Regions from separate parts of the Bradyrhizobium sp. B120 genome, predicted to be linked through region 1. Evidence: predicted binding sites of a transcription regulator. Region 1 holds the regulator's gene; the other holds the start of a gene.
The links. Region 1 encodes LexA, which represses DNA repair genes until DNA is damaged. Its sites were predicted from a motif close to TGTTCNNNNTGTGTTCNG; they were not measured.

Region 1 (3,298 bases):
TGCCGGGCATCGCCCCCCTGCTCGCGACCGCCGCGAAGCGGATGCCGCTCTACGCCTTCTCCAACACCAATCCGGCCCACGTCGCGCATTTCTCGGTCATCCATGCCGAGCTGCTCAGCCATTTCCGCACCGTCTTCCTGTCCTCGACGATCGGCCATCGGAAACCCGACGCCGAGGCCTACGATCATGTGGTAAAAGCCATCGGCGTGCCGGCGTCGCGGATCCTGTTCTTCGACGACCTGGCCGCCAACATCGAGGGCGCGCGGGCGCGCGGCCTTCATGCCATCCACGTGACATCGACGGATGACGTGGCGCGGGCTCTGACTGCACTTGGTATTGAACATTAGGATTGAAGGAGCTCCGAGCGTGGCCCTGATGCCGGTTGCCGATGCCCTGTCCGCCGTCCTCGCCGGCGCCGAACCGCTGCCGGAGGAGATGGTGGCGCTCGATGCCGCCTACCACCGCACCCTGGCGCGCGACCTCGCCGCGCTGCGCACCCAGCCGCCGCAGCCGATGTCGGCGATGGACGGCTATGCCGTGCGCGCGGCCGACGCCGGTGATCTGACGGTCCGGCTCAAGGTGATCGGCGAAGTCGCCGCCGGCCGGCCGTTCGAGCGCACGGTCGGCGCCGGCGAAGCGGTGCGGATCTTCACCGGCGGCGTGATCCCTAATGGCGCCGACGCCGTCATCATCCAGGAAGACACCGCCGTCGACGGCGACCACATCACGATCACCGAGCCAGCTGCCGCCGGACGGCACATCCGCCCGGCCGGCGTCGACTTCCGTGAAGGCGACGTGCTGCTCGCCGCCGGCAGCCGCCTCTCCGATCGCGCGCTGTCACTGGCGGCCGCCATGAACTATCCGGACCTCGCGGTGCACCGTCGTCCGAAGGTCGCGGTGCTGGCGACCGGCGACGAGCTGGTGATGCCGGGCGCGACGCCCGGGCCCGGCCAGATCGTCTATTCCAACGGTTACGCGCTGCGGGCACTGGCGCGCGCCGAGGGCGCCGAGACCGTCGATCTCGGGGTTGCCGCCGACACGGTGGAAGCCACCACCGCCGGCATCCGCCGGGCGCGCGAGACCGGTGCCGACATCCTGATCACGACCGGCGGCGCCTCGGTCGGCGACCACGACCTGGTCAAGCAGTCGCTGGAGGCCGAGGGCGTTCAGATGGCGTTCTGGCGGATTGCGATGCGACCCGGCAAGCCGATGATGCATGGCCGGCTCGGCGCAATGCGGGTGATCGGCCTGCCCGGCAATCCGGTGTCCTCCTATGTCTGCGCCTTCCTGTTTCTGGTGCCGTTGATTCGGGCACTGAGCGGCCGAAAAGCTGTTCGTCATCGCCGCGAGAGCGCATTGCTCGGCCGCGACCTCGCCGCCAACGACCAGCGCGAGGACTATCTGCGCGCACGCATCGAGGCGCGCGAGGACGGCACGCTGATCGCAACGCCGGTCACACAGCAGGACTCGTCGCTGCTCGGGAATCTCGCTGCGGCACGGGCACTTCTCGTGCGTCCGCCGTTTGCGCCTGCCGCCGTCAAAGGCAGCGAATGCGAGATCCTGACACTGCCCGAGTGACGGCGCAGACCGCATCGCTTGAGCGCTCGCCGGATGCGTTCACCGGAAATTAAGTGGTTGCGGAACACATATCGAACATATAGTGTCCGTTCATGATTTGTTTCGAGTACTGGTGTGTACAAATGGGAGGCCGCGAGGGAGCGCTTGTGATGAGCACCGTGCTCCTGAGGTCAGGCCCCGCCTGCAGGCCTACCTGAAGAGTCTCGGAATCGAACGACGCTACCAACCGGGGGAATACTCGAGATGCTCACGCGCAAACAGTACGAACTTCTGCGTTTCATCAATGAACGTCTGAAAGAGGCCGGCGTACCGCCCTCGTTCGACGAGATGAAGGATGCGCTCGACCTGCGCTCGAAGTCCGGAATCCACCGCCTGATCACTGCGCTGGAAGAGCGCGGATTCATCCGCCGCCTGCCCAACCGCGCCCGCGCCATCGAAGTCATCAAGCTGCCCGAACTCTCGGCTGGCGGCGGCAACGGCCGCCGCGGCTTCACGCCGAGCGTCATCGAAGGCACCCTCGGCAAGCGCACCAGCTCGCCGCCGATCGCCGAGGACGACGGCAACCGTCCGGTCGCGGTCCCCGTGATGGGCCGGATCGCCGCCGGTACGCCGATCGAGGCGCTGCAGACCCGCAGCCACACCATCAGCGTACCGCCCGACATGCTCGGCTCCGGCGAGCACTATGCGCTGGAAGTGCGCGGCGACTCGATGGTCGATGCCGGCATCCTCGACGGCGACATGGCGCTGATCCAGCGCAACGACGTCGCCAACACCGGCGACATCGTGGTGGCGCTGATCGACGAGGAGGAAGCCACCCTGAAGCGCTTCCGCCGCCGCGGCGCATCGATCGCGCTGGAGCCGGCCAATACCGCCTATGAAGTGCGCATCCTGCCGCCGAACCGGGTCCGCATCCAGGGCAAGCTGATCGGCCTCTATCGCAAATACTGAATTTCAAATACTTGCGGCGGCGGGGAACGAGCAACACATCGGATCGTTCCTTGAATGATAGCGCAACGTGCTGTTTGCCCGATGCGCTCCGATACCTCTCACGCAGCGTCGCGTGTTTGTGATCGGGAGCGTTGGGCGACCAGTCGTACAATCGCCCAGAAACGAGGAGACACTCGTTCGCTATCGTCCACTCTGGTAGAGGCCCTATGCCTCAAGGAGAGGCACGGGTCGCTACCTCGATTAGAGGAGCCATCCGATGTGTGACTATAGTCTGCACGCCGTGGCGTCGCGCCCCGCCATTGTTGGAGAGACGCTGATCACCACGACTTTCCGCGGCACGTCGACCCGCGGCTTTGCTTCGGAGACCGATCCCACTGTCGCGGTCTGCATGCTGCCGGGCACCGAGCTCGCTTTCGCCGAGAACGTTCGCTACGACAGCCGCTGGATCTGGACCAAGACGATGAACTTCCGCGTCGGCGTGTTCAACGAAGTCGAGCCCGACGTTCCCGATCGCCATCATGACGCGGTCGAATTCCCCGACGGCAGCCATGTGCTGGTGACCCAGCTGGTCGAGGGACAACGCGTCAGCGTGCTGCAATTGCCGGCACTGCATCCGCCGGTCGAGCAGAAGCCGAAGGTGGTGGAGCGGCGGCCCTCCGCATTTGCGTCGCTGTTTTTGGGTTGAACGCATCGTCGCCGCGGAATGAGCTGTCCGGCGGCGGATGACCTAAGCGATTTCGAGCGACCCCGGACGCCGGGTTCCGGGGCGCAG
Region 2 (3,298 bases), 4.5 Mb from region 1:
TGGATGTCGCGCGCGGCCGCGACGCGTGCGGCGACCTCGGCCGAACCCTCCGCCGGCGGCGGCAGGATCAGATCCGCTGCGGTGACGGCCGGCACCTCGATCCGCAGGTCGATGCGATCCATCAGCGGGCCGGAGATCCGCATCTGGTAGTCGGCGGTGCAGCGGTCGAGCCGGCCGCGCTTGCAGGAATAGCCGGGCTCGTAAGCGTGGCCGCAGCGGCACGGGTTCATCGCCGCGACCAGCATGAAGCGCGCCGGATAGGTGACGCGATGGTTGGCCCGGCTCACCGAAACCTCGCCGTTCTCCAGCGGCTGGCGCAGCGAATCCAGCACCCGCGGATCGAACTCCGGCAATTCGTCGAGGAACAGCACGCCCTGATGCGCGAGCGAGATCTCGCCCGGCTTGGCGCGCATGCCGCCGCCGGTCAGCGCGGCCATGCTGGCGGAATGATGCGGGCTGCGGAACGGGCGCCGCGCGGTCAACGCGCCGTCGCGGATCTCGCCGGCGACGGAGGCGATCATCGAGACCTCGAGCAATTCGGACGGCGACAGCGGCGGCAGGATCGAAGGCAGCCGCGCCGCCAGCATCGACTTGCCGGCGCCGGGCGAGCCGATCATCAGCAAATGGTGTCCGCCGGCGGCCGCGATCTCGAGCGCGCGTTTTGCACTCTCCTGGCCCTTGATGTCGCGCAGGTCGAGCAGCGCTTCCTCGCGCGCCTCGTTTTGATCTTGCACCTTCGGCTGCGGCCGCGACAGCAGCTGCGTGCCCTTGAAGTGATTGGCGATCTGGATCAGCGAGTGGGCTGCGATGATCTGGATGTCCGGGCTCGCCCAGGCGGCCTCCGAGCCGCAGGCGGCGGGACAGATCAGCCCCTCGTCGCGCGAATTGGCGCCGATCGCGGCGGGTAGCACCCCCGCCACCGGTGCGATCGAGCCGTCGAGCCCGAGCTCGCCAAGCACGGTGAAGCCGCTCAGCGCATCCGGCGGGATCGCCCCGATCGCCGCCATCAGGCCGAGCGCGATCGGCAGGTCGTAATGGCTGCCCTCCTTGGGCAAATCGGCCGGCGCGAGGTTGACGGTGATGCGGCGGGCGGGGAGCGCGAGGCCGGAGGCGATCAGCGCCGAGCGCACCCGCTCGCGTGCCTCCGACACCGCCTTGTCGGGCAGGCCGACGATCGCAAAAGCCGGCAGTCCCGGCGCGACCTGGACCTGTACGTCGACCGCACGGGCCTCAATCCCCTCGAATGCGACGGTGGAAACCCGCTGGACCATGCTGCCCCTATCTTCCGCCACCCAAGGTAGCGGAGCGGGCTGCCCAGCGCAAGAACATTAAGGGAACATCCGGGGACGACGCGCGCCGCCCCCGGATAGTGCCGTCACAGCGTCATCTGCATCGGTTCCGGATAGTAGTGGAAGCCGTCGCCGGCCTTGGCGACGTGGCCGTAGCCTGGCCAGGCGAAGTGATAGGACATCACCGGCGTCTTGTTGGCGGCCAGCATCTCCAGCAGCCTGACCCGTGAGTTCGCCGCCTGCTTCGGATCGGTGTCGTAGGAGAACTCCATCCGCGGCCGCTCCAGCAGCAGCACCGCGTGATGCGAGAGGTCACCGAGGAAGGCAAAGGACTTGCCGCCTGAGCTCACCAGGAAGATGGAGTGACCCACGGTGTGACCGGGTGCTGCGATCGCCGTCACGCCGGGCAGGAATTCCTGGCCATCCTTGAAGAACACGATGCGATCGCGCACCGGCAGCAGGTTCTTGCGGGTGATCTAATTATCGATTCTGATTCCGAGATAAACTTCTACGCACAGCAGACGAAGAAGTTAGAACTCATATCGAAAGATGTCGGAAGAATTTACGACCTGAGGACTGCGGCTAACGGCTATCTGATCGGGTCTGAGCGAGGACTGTTTAGATTAGATAAGGACGGCAGTACGTGGAAGGTGACTTCCATGCGTTCCGGTGAGATCTATAGATTATATGACCTCAGCTCTGATGGGTGGTTGGTCGATGCAGAGACCGGTCTGTTCCTTGTGGAACCGCGTTTGCAGAGCGTCGTGAACTTGTCGGGACCCTCCACTGTGCTGCAGGTAAAAAGCATGGCGTCTGCTGGGTGGTATGTGAGAACAGAAGCGGGCATGCACCATATCGCTTCAGGATCAAAAAGACTCGCACCGATAACGCCCTCTTCAACGACTTGCCGTCTGTCGACCCATTTCAAGAGAGAATGCCGCGCAATCTCGCTGCAATAATTCCGCATCCAATTTGAGTTGGGATACAAATCCGTCAGCAGTCCGGCGGTTCTTCGCGGCCAAATTCCGACCATTCAACCCAAGAATTTTGTCTCGACGTTTTGCCTCGGCCAATGCTGCCTTCGTTCGTTCTGAGATCAGCCTCGATCCCCTCGAATGCGACGGTGGAAACCCGCTGGACCATGCTGCCCCTATCTTCCGCCACCCAAGGTAGCGGAGCGGGCTGCCCAACGCAAGAACATTAAGGGAACATCCGGGCGACTGGCGCCGCCCGGATGCGCCGCCGTCACAGCGTCATCTGCATCGGTTCCGGATAGTAGTGGAAGCCCTCGCCGGCCTTGGCGACGTGGCCGTAGCCGGGCCAGGCGAAGTGATAGGACATCACCGGCGTCTTGTTCGCGGCCAGCATCTCCAGCAGCTTGACCCGTGAGTTCGCCGCCTGCTTCGGATCGGTGTCGTAGGAGAACTCCATCCGCGGCCGCTCCAGCAGCAGCACCGCGTGATGCGAGAGATCGCCGAGGAAGGCAAAGGACTTGCCGCCCGAGCTCACCATGAAGATGGAGTGACCCACGGTGTGGCCGGGCGCTGCGATCGCGGTCACGCCGGGCAGGAATTCCTGGCCGTCCTTGAAGAACACGATGCGGTCGCGCACCGGCAGCAGGTTCTTGCGGGCGTGCACGATAAAGTCCTTCAACGGACTGCCCATCTTGCCTTCGTCGGTCCAGAAATCGAGATCGCTCTGTGCGATGTAGTACTGCGCATTCGGGAACAACGGCTTGTCGTCGGCGCCGACGATGCCGCCGATATGATCGATATGCGCGTGCGACAGCACGACGGCGTCGATGTCCTCCGGCTTGATGCCGGCTTCCTGCATGCTCTTCTGCTGCCGGCCGGTGGTCGGACCGAAGGCCTTCGAGGTACCCATGCCGGTATCGAACAGGATCAGCCTGTCGCCCATGTTGACGATCGGTGAGTTCTGCTCGAGCACGACATTGTCGGGCGAGAGGAAATTGTCGGAGAGCATCTTCTTCACTTCTTCCTTCGGCACGC

Region 2: ACOIX3_RS00130 (YifB family Mg chelatase-like AAA ATPase) is a predicted target of LexA. The motif match lies at 1,322-1,339, and genes of this name have one in related genera.

Annotation. Positions count from the first base shown of each region.
Region 1 is NZ_CP185242.1:4,684,889-4,688,186, forward strand. Features, by position in the region: gene ACOIX3_RS21405 (HAD family hydrolase) at 1-347, shown strand, start outside; gene glp (gephyrin-like molybdotransferase Glp) at 367-1,578, shown strand; gene lexA (transcriptional repressor LexA) at 1,822-2,526, shown strand; gene ACOIX3_RS21420 (hypothetical protein) at 2,783-3,211, shown strand.
Region 2 is NZ_CP185242.1:22,406-25,703, forward strand. Features, by position in the region: gene ACOIX3_RS00130 (YifB family Mg chelatase-like AAA ATPase) at 1-1,271, opposite strand, end outside; partial or broken gene ACOIX3_RS00135 (MBL fold metallo-hydrolase) at 1,376-1,759, opposite strand; gene ACOIX3_RS00140 (MBL fold metallo-hydrolase) at 2,535-3,298, opposite strand, start outside.